3 regions of the Oleiphilus sp. HI0128 genome follow, and region 3 is predicted to be linked to each of the others. Evidence: predicted binding sites of a transcription regulator. Region 3 holds the regulator's gene; each other region holds the start of a gene.

Region 1 (3,282 bases), on a different contig from region 3:
GCGGGCTCTGCAGCACTGACGCTTGTGACACTAACGCCTTCAGGGATGGGTAGGCGCTGATTACTGACAACGCTGCCGTCTTGCGTATTGAAGAAGATAATATTGCCCTGATCCGTCACACGAAGGGCTTTTTCAGCTTGCTCTTCCATGGCGTAGTATAGCGTTGTGCCTGAGTCTGCTGCTGGAACTTGGTATTCACTGACGGCCTCAATTTCAGCCGACTCGAACAATGGCATAACTTCATAAAGCAGATAGAAGAAAATCAGCGTGATCGCCAAGATGACACTGCCTCCTCCCATGCCAATAGAGGTGCTTGCAACCTGGTCTTTGATCTTCCTAATCTTACGGTAGCGTACGAGTTTAGGGCTATCAAAGTCGAGCTTAGGTGGCTCAGATACAGCAGCTTTATTCATAGTCGTCATGTCCAGATTATCTTTGCGAATAAGATTTAGCGTGTAAAAAGTGCGCGTATTATAAAGTAAAAATCTCCTCATCATAGAATGGTGAGAAGATTTTTTATTATATTACAATTTGTAACCGTCATCCCTGACGGAAGTAGCCTGTGTTATTTACAGTAGGCCAAGTTCCTTCAAGCTCTTTTCAGCAACTTTTGAAGGTAGTGGAACGTAACCGTCTTTTACCACAACTTCCTGACCTTGCTGAGACAATACTGACTTAACAAACTCTGCTTCAAGTGGAGACAAGTCTTTGTTAGGCGCTTTATTGATGTAAACATATAGGAAGCGAGATAGTGGATATTTGCCTGTTACCGCGTTTGCTGAAGTCGCTTCAACAAATGGCTGGCTTGCTTTTTTGCTAAGTGGTAGTGCGCGAACAGATGCAGTCTTGTAACCGATACCTGAGTAACCGATACCGTTGATAGACTCAGATACGCCCTGAACAACTGATGCTGAACCTGGCTGCTCATTTACGTTGTTCTTGAAGTCACCTTTACATAGTGCTTTCTTTTTGAAGTAACCGTAAGTACCTGATACAGAGTTACGACCGAAAAGCTGAACAGTTTGGCCAGCCAAGTTACCCGTCACACCCAAGTCACCCCAAGTTTTTACTTCTTTGTCGAAGCCACACTTACGAGTAGATGAAAAAACCGCGTCGATCTGAGGAATAGTCAAACCTTTGATTGGGTTATCTTTGTTTACGAATACTGCTAATGCATCGATTGCAACTGGAACGGCTGTTGGCGCATAACCGTGACGCTTTTCGAATGCGCCGCGCTCTTTGTCTTTCATCATACGGCTCATTGGGCCAATGTTTGAGGTACCTTCAGTCAAAGCTGGAGGCGCAGTTGAAGAACCCGCTGCTTGAATCTGAATGTTTACATTTGGGTAGTTACGCTTAAAGTCTTCGGCCCAAAGTGTCATCAGGTTTGCCAAGGTATCAGAACCAACACTTGAAAGGTTGCCTGAAACGCCACTGGCTTTCTCGTATTTAGGAAGGTTTGGATCAACATCTGCGTGTGCAGTGCTCACAGCACCTAATGTACTGAGGGCTAAGATACTAACTATTTTCTTTATCATCTTGAGTGCTCCTAAGTGGCTTAATTGCCGAAAAATTTGTTTGCTTACTTTCTTGATGAGGCCACTATAAAGATGCAATGTTACAGTTATGTGACAGCTCCGTCTTGTTTGTCACATAAGTGTCATAAGAATGTAAAAAAACTGTTAGATCCCATATCTACGGGGCTTAGCGGGGAGTTGTTGTATTGCTTAGATAGCTAAATCTAAGAAAGTCGCTTCGGCATTGACCAATTTTTATGACAAAAAATGAAATATTCGGGGCCAGTTCAAGTTTTGGTCACATGTGTATGATTTTCACTGGCACTTTTCCGATCTTGGCTATACTGAAAGCAAGCCGCTTTATTAAAGGAAAGAGATCAAATGAATTCATCTGAATCGGGTTTGGGGCCTTCGGGTCGTCTGACTTTGCAAGTCATTGCGATGCCTCGTAATACCAATGTACATGGTGACATTTACGCTGGCTGGTTAATGGAACAGATGGATTTGGCCGCAGCGACCGCAGCGAGCCAGATATCTAAAGGCCGCTCAGCGACTGTTGCGATTGAAAGAGTAGAGTTTTTATCGCCAGTTTCTATCGGTGACCAAGTAAGTTGCTATACCGAGCTAATGGATACCGGGCGTAGTTCGATGAAAATTCGAGTAGAGGTTTTCGGAACCGATACACGAGGTAGTCAAACCCGTAAGATTACCGAAGCTGTTTTTATCTATGTGGCCATTGATGAAATGGGCGGTATCAGGGCGCTACCAAATAGCGATTAGGCGCTTGAAAGCCTAGTCCAATACAGTAAAGAAGCGATCTGCTGTTTCTTTACTGAATGTGCGTAGCTCTTTATCTTCGAATTCGACTGAAAAAGCATTTCCTGACTCTTCTTTTACCCAACCTAAGCCAAGTACTACATGCTTAACCGTATTTGCGAACCATATTGCACTGCTCGTTGAAGTATTTTCTGAAGCCATATCACTAGCGACCAAGGTGCACCGTAACTCTTCTGCATATTGCCTCGTAATACGACTTGGTTTGCCTAATGCGACTTCTATTTGCTTACTATCCAGAGCACTTCCCAACGCTGTGCTTTGCGGGATATTAAGCTCATGCTGGAAACGTGAAATTTGAGCTTTGCTGTTCGAAACATCTTCAGGAATAAGGAGGTGTAAGCATTCTTTGGCACGCGTCATTGCGACGTATAACAGACGCCTTTCACTTTCGAGCAAGGCTTTGCTTAGCATTTCATCTTTGTAGGTATAGGGCAGGGTTTTGTTGTTGAGACCGGGAATAATGACTTGTTTCCACTCGAGGCCTTTTGCGCGATGAATGGTCGATAGCTGGACCGTATCGGTTTTTTTAGTCTTATGGTTATGTTGCTCGGAGTCTTGTTGTAGCTTAATAAAAAGCTTGAGCGTATCTTCGAGGCTAAGCTTGTGTTGAGCTAGAAAGCGGGCAATTCCCTGAATTGAGGCGACTTTTTCCTCTGCATGATCGTGGCTCAGGCTAAGAGAACGAATCCCTTCATATAATTCAGTTTCATTAAAATAGCTTGCAAAGGTCGCGGCTAAGGGCTGCGGTTTGTTCTCTAGCGCATTCAGTGCTCTTGCCAGCCGTTCTAATTTTATAGCTTGTATACGCTTAATATCTTCAGGTATGGCTTCCTTGGTCAATTGTCCCCAATTGCTGTCATGCTGAGCAAGTGTATGACAAAAGGCCTTGATCTGTGTGTCGGGTAAACCCACATGTGGAAAATGAAAC
Region 2 (3,282 bases), on a different contig from region 3:
CAGCTGAGATCTTCTCTTGGAAATTCAATGAAACATCTAGCCTTGACCAGTTCCTGAATACAGAAGCCGGCGACAGTAACACTGTGACACGTTTTGGTATCTCCTTAACCAGTCAGGTGCAAGAAGCCTTGTCAATGAAGGTTGGTTACACCATTAAGCATAGTTCTGATGTTCCAGCAGGTGCTGATAAAACTGATCGTGAAACGTCTGTCACGTTAGTCTATAAGCTGTAGCATTACTTTTTATGTAGGCAGCGATGGTGCTAACCCGCCAGCGAGCCGCGCAAGGCTCTGCCTACAGCAGAAAAGAAAGTATCAATCTGAAATTTCAGATACAAAAAAGGCAGCTTAATCGCTGCCTTTTTTATTGAAGCTTGAAACGCTTACTTCAACAATTCTTTAGCTTGCTCAACCCAAGAGTCTGAGCCGCGTACTGATTTGAACTCAGCCAACTTATCGGCAGGTGCATTAACGATATCTTCCAAGCTATTAAATCCCGCTGCATTCAATTTCTTAACCGTCGCAGGGCCAACACCTTTCATCGAAGAAATACCAGACTTAGCTGCACCAGTGGCTTTCTTAGTTGCTGTTGACGCTTTTGCTTTAGCAGTAGTCGCCGCCTTCTTAACAGTTGCTTTGGCTTTTTTAGCAGGCGTCTTTGGCGCTGGCATAATCTTATCCGCCAGAGGAAGCTTGCTTAATGCATCTTCAAGTTGACCAACCAGCTTATTCTTAGTCTCTAGCAAAGCTTCAGCACGCTCTTCAAATTCTTTCTGCTGCTTATTTAGCTGCTTTTGATACTGCTTCTCGATTTTCTTCAACCACTTTGTTGCAGGCTTAGTCGCCTCTTCACGCAACTCGTTTACTTGTGCAGTCAAATCATCAACCTGCTTCTGTAAATCTTTCTTAGTTGAAGTAACTTTCTTGTTGATATCTTTCAACAAGTCATTGCTCAGCTCTTTAACCTGAGAAACTTTCTTATCAATCTTCTTTGACGTTTTACCCATGCTTCACCCCTATTAAAACTACAAACAAATTAAACAATAAATACTAAACAGTATAAAAGTTACACGTTTTTTTTAGAGCATAACAACTAAAATCACGTGCACTAATGGTATTTTTATAATTTCTAACATGGCAGATTCAACTAATCCAATTTGCCATGTTCTTTAATATAGTCCTTTACCAAGCTCTCAATTAGCTTTTGTATACTCGTTTCTTGCTCTATCGCAATAATCTTCAGTGCTTTCAATGTTTTCTTATCTAAACGTAGGGAGGTATTTTTCTTAGCCTTCTCTTTTTTCTCGGATGCATGCACTTGATCAAGCTGAGGAGTCTTAGCCGTACCTTTCGACACTGCATCGGTTTTCTTATCTGTACTCTTGCGACTCATAAAGAGACCCCTTGTCGTTTCACTACCCTATAAACGGCATAGTAACATCCATTCATCCATATTGCCGAGCACCATAAAAGGCAAAGGCGCGAATTATCGCGCCCCTACATTAGCTTCAAGATGGCACATTAAGCCTTCTTCAGCGCCTTTTTCAGCTTGCTGATTTTCTTAGTCTGCTTGGCTACTTTAGCTTTACGCGCTTTGATCTCTTTCTTGATAGATTTTGTTTTCTTAGACATGGTAAATCACCTTTCTTTGTGTAAATAACATTAATTGACGTAATGACGTCACTACGTCAATATCTATCCTAGACCTACATAACCGGAAATACAAAGTATTTGAACCTCAGGACTTAAATTGTCATCAAACTGTCACATAAGTCCTATTTAAATAGTCCGGTTGATTAAGCTGTATGCGAGTAGTTTCAAAATGACGAACAAGCAAGATTTTATAGAGAAAGAACTGAGTTGGCTGTCCTTCAATGAGCGCGTTCTACAGGAAGCCGCTGATGCAAATGTACCGATTGTCGAGCGGGTCAGGTTTCTCGGTATATATTCCAATAATATGGATGAGTTCTTCCGTGTTCGTGTCGCCGACGTAAAGCGAAAAATTTTTATTAAGAAAGACCAAGGCGAAGATGCCAGTGAAGATCGAGAATTACTTAAGAAGATTCAAAAGAAAGTCATCAAGCTAGGCGAACGGTTTGACGAAATCTATATTCACGTTTTGAAATGCCTGGCCCGGCGCAACATTTTTCTGATCAACGAGCAACAGTTATCTCCAGAGCAAGGGGAATGGGTTAATCAGTATTTCAAAGACAATGTTCTGCAATACATTAACCCTATAATGTGCGAGGGAAAAATCGACCTTGCTCAGGTATTGGATGATGACATCACCTACCTTGCGGTCGAACTAATTCGCAAAGGCGAATCTAGATATAGTTTGGTTGAAGTACCCTCAGACGATATGAGCCGTTTCATTGAGCTACCTAGAATCAAGGGGCAAAAGCGCCGCTGCATCATCATGCTTGATAATATTATTCGCTACTCTCTGAAGAGCGTCTTCAAAGGCAATTATAAGTTTGATGAAATTCATGCCTATTCCATGAAGATGACTCGTGATGCGGAATACGGGCTATCTGAAGATATTGACCAATCTCTACTAGAGCAGATGTCACTCAGCATTAAGCAACGCATGACAGCTGAGCCAGTTCGCTTTGTCTATGACAGGGAAATGCCGAAATCCACACTGAACTACTTGCTTGATAAAATCGGCATCTCAAATTATGACGCCGTCATCCCGGGTGGCCGCTATCACAACTTCAGAGACTTCATCAGTTTCCCTAATATCGGGCGCAACTATTTAGAATATTCACCGCTTCCGAGAATCGAAAGCAAGAAGTTCGCCGCTCACAAAAGCAGCTTCCAGGCGATTTCTGAAGGCGATATTTTACTTTATTACCCGTATCACAAGTTCAACCATTTCACCGAGTTCGTACGGCAGGCATCATACGATCCTAAAGTTGAACATATCAGTATCAGCATTTATCGCGTCGCCAAAAAAAGCCGAATTATCGATGCCCTGATCAATGCGGCAAAGAATGGTAAAAATGTTCGCGTCGTGGTTGAGCTGCGCGCCCGCTTTGACGAAGAAGCAAATATAGAATGGGCGAAGGTACTGACCGATGCGGGCATCAAAGTAGACTTTGGTGTGCCTGCATTGAAGTGCCACACCAAGCTTTGTTTAATTGGACGCAACGAAAGTGACGGCTATAAGCGCTACGCTCACATCGGCACAGGTAACTTCCACGAGAAGACCGCAAGGATTTATACCGACTTCTCTTTATTTACCTGCCACGATGAAATTACCGCCGAAGTAGAAGACGTATTT
Region 3 (3,282 bases):
TTTATTGGATAAGCAACATGACAGAAAGGCGACCAAGGATCTGCTCGCTGACTATACTTGTTTAAATGTTGAGGATCGTTTTGTTTTTGGTTTTGGTATGGATTATCAAGGCTATTGGCGGAATGCGCCGGGTATTTACGCAGTTAAGGGCATGTGATGCTAAAGCCAGCCGCTCGGCGGATACCCGACTGGAAAGTGCCTAAACAATATGGTTCCTGGGTCTTTGATCAAGGTTCACTTACCAAGAGGCTTATCGAAGCATCAAATAATAACTTTAGTGTGCGTGTCACTTATCAAGGCTGGGCTGTACCAAGTCTTGAGGAGAGGCGGATACTAAAAGTGAGAGAGCGTCAGAAAGCGCTGGTCAGGGAAGTTGAGCTGCTTTGTTTCGGAGAAGTATGGGTGATAGCGCGCAGTATTATTCCGAAAACAACGCTAAGTGGTTATGAAAGACAGCTTCAGTATTTGGGAGATAAGCCTTTAGGCGCATTTCTGTTTAAATCCAGAGTTATGACGCGTAGTAAGCTTGAAAGTGTCTCCTTGGTGAAACAGTTTAAAGAACCCGTATTTGGGCGGCGCTCGGTATTTTTTCTTCGTCAGAAACCATTGCTGGTGAGCGAACTATTTATGCCTCGGGTATTTGAGGCAAGCAAACGAGAGAAATAGGCATATGAATACTCAGAGTAAACCCGCGTTTGCAAGTGTTGCAATGGACTACGTAAGGCTTGCGAGGTTGGATAAGCCTATAGGTATTTATCTGGTTTTGTGGCCAACGCTTTGGGCATTATGGTTTGCTGCCGAGGGCATACCAGCTATGGATGTGTTAGCTATTTTTATCGCCGGCTCTGTTTTCATGCGCTCGGCAGGCTGCGTAATCAATGACTTTGCGGATAGAAAAATAGACGGTCATGTAAAGCGCACTGAAGCTCGCCCTCTGGTGACGGGGCGGGTGAGTGCAAAACAGGCTTTGATCTTTTTCGCCGTTTTATGTCTGTTGTCTTTCATCCTGGTTTTGTTTACCAATAAACTGACAATTTACCTTTCATTTGGTGCACTCGCACTTGCTTCTGCTTATCCCTTCATGAAGCGCTATACTTATTTACCACAGGTGGTCTTAGGTGCTGCATTTGCCTGGTCCGTTCCTATGGCTTATGCCGCGCAAGTGAATGAACTGCCTGCGCATATCTGGTTGATCTATATGGCAACAGTCTTGTGGACCGTTGCTTATGATACGATGTATGCCATGGTCGATAGGGATGATGATATCAAAATCGGCGTTAAATCCACGGCCATCTTATTTGGTTCGGCTGATCGGGCGATTATCGCATTTTTGCAGGTTTTGGTGATATTGACGCTGAGCTTGTTAGGTGAACAGCTTGAAATGGGGCAGTTTTACTTTCTGAGTATTGTCGTTGCGTCGGTACTATTTGTATATCAGCAGCACTTGATTCGCCATCGTGACAGAGATGAGTGCTTTAAGGCGTTTTTGAACAATAACTGGGTGGGTATGGTTTTATTCCTGGGACTGTTTCTAGACTTTTATGTCAGGTGAATTGTAAAACTTCGCAAAAAGGAGCGCTCATTAGGTTCTCAGCATAGGCTTACAGTGTAGTGTCATAAAACTGTAACAGCTTGCCGTTTTAATACAGTTTGATTTTTGGAGTAAGTACTATGTCAGAAAAAACCGTATTAATTGTTGATGATGAAGCATCAATCAGAGAAATGATTGCTGTTGCTTTAGAAATGGCTGATTACAATTGTATCGAAGCTTCAAATGCGCAGGATGCATTTATTGCTATTGTGGATCAACGTCCCGATATGATTTTACTTGATTGGATGTTGCCAGGCACTAGCGGAATTGAATTGGCAAGACGCTTGAAACGCAATGAAGCGACCAGTGATATCCCTATTATTATGCTGACAGCTAAAACCGAAGAGGATAATAAAGTACAGGGTTTGGAAGTCGGTGCCGACGACTATATTACTAAGCCTTTTTCTCCTCGTGAATTGGTTGCTCGTCTTAAAGCTGTACTTCGTCGTGCGACGCCTGCGGGTGTCGAAAGTGAAATCGAAATAGATGGATTGGTACTTGACCCAGTTTGTCATCGCGTTACCGCTCACAATAATTTGCTGAGCATGGGGCCAACTGAGTTTAAGCTACTGCAGTTCTTTATGACGCATCAAGACCGCGTTTATAGCCGTTCCCAGCTACTTGATCAAGTTTGGGGTGGCAATGTCTATGTTGAAGATCGAACCGTTGATGTTCATATTCGGCGCCTTCGCAAGGCATTAGGTGAAAGGCATGAATACCTGGTTCAAACTGTTCGAGGTACTGGCTATCGTTTTTCTGCTCAAGGTGCTGCATAGCGCTTGAGCATTGGTAACTTTGTTATAAAATAAGAAAGGTGGCAAGGAGCTCGATTTTTCATGCACATGACTTCGATCATTGACGAAGGGTGCACACTCTCTGTACCGTTTGCGTTTTAATGGCAAACTATTGAATCAGAGAATGAATCTGTCTTCCTGTGCTGGAGCATAAGGTTATGCACAAACGAATCATCGGTCACTTATACTCCCTTTTTTGGGCTGTGATTGGCTTGCTGGTACTTGGCCTGCTGATTGGGGAATTAGCGTGGGTTCTCGCGATTGGCTGCTTTGCCTACTTAGCCTGGACAATCAGCCAGGCTGTTAAGCTGCATCGTTGGCTTTACAGTGTACAAGAAGACCAAGCAATTCCCGAAAGCCATGGTTTATGGGGCGATCTGTTTGACGGTCTATATCAAATTCAATATCAAAATCGCATTACTCAAGAAAACTTGCGGTCAATGATTGCTCGTGTCCAATTATCTACCAATGCACTAAAAGAGGCTGTCGTCATGACTAACTCTGAAGGTGCGATGGACTGGTGGAATGACTCTGCAAGTACAGTACTTGGCTTTAAACGAGAGTCAGATAGAGGTCAGCTGATAACAAATTTGCTTAGAGACCCTTCCTTTAAGCGATATTTTGAAAGCAAGAATTACGACGAACCTTTAGAGCTACGTTCACCTTTAAATAAAAGTGCAACTTTGCAAGTACATATCACTTTGTTTGGCAAAGATGACCGCTTGGTTTTCGCGCAAGATGTGACGCGTGTGCAGCGACTTGAACAGATGCGGCGTGACTTCGTTAGCAATGTTTCTCATGATATGAGAACGCCATTGACGGTTATTAGAGGTTATATCGAAACCTTCCAGGATGCTGAAGATACACCTAAGAAGTGGCGAAGAGCCTTAAATTCAA

What was found. Region 3 encodes PhoB, which activates phosphate uptake and scavenging genes when phosphate is short. Its sites were predicted from a motif close to TGTCATANNNNTGTCANA; they were not measured.
Region 1: the regulator PhoB is predicted to act here: its motif matches at 1,617-1,634, upstream of A3763_RS17450 (PstS family phosphate ABC transporter substrate-binding protein).
Region 2: the regulator PhoB is predicted to act here: its motif matches at 1,751-1,768, upstream of ppk1 (polyphosphate kinase 1).

What each region holds. Positions count from the first base shown of each region.
Region 1 covers NZ_LWGG01001019.1:18,291-21,572, reverse strand. The annotation lists gene A3763_RS17455 (ABC transporter permease subunit) at 1-413, opposite strand, end outside; gene A3763_RS17450 (PstS family phosphate ABC transporter substrate-binding protein) at 570-1,538, opposite strand; gene A3763_RS17445 (acyl-CoA thioesterase) at 1,899-2,297, shown strand; gene A3763_RS17440 (ATP-dependent helicase) at 2,310-3,282, opposite strand, start outside.
Region 2 covers NZ_LWGG01000331.1:8,359-11,640, reverse strand. The annotation lists gene A3763_RS04210 (YdiY family protein) at 1-233, shown strand, start outside; gene A3763_RS04205 (helix-hairpin-helix domain-containing protein) at 383-1,006, opposite strand; gene A3763_RS04200 (hypothetical protein) at 1,147-1,392, opposite strand; gene ppk1 (polyphosphate kinase 1) at 1,822-3,282, shown strand, end outside.
Region 3 covers NZ_LWGG01000853.1:2,957-6,238, forward strand. The annotation lists gene A3763_RS13235 (hypoxanthine-guanine phosphoribosyltransferase) at 1-157, shown strand, start outside; gene A3763_RS13240 (chorismate lyase) at 157-666, shown strand; gene ubiA (4-hydroxybenzoate octaprenyltransferase) at 671-1,552, shown strand; gene phoB (phosphate regulon transcriptional regulator PhoB) at 1,672-2,367, shown strand; gene phoR (phosphate regulon sensor histidine kinase PhoR) at 2,544-3,282, shown strand, end outside.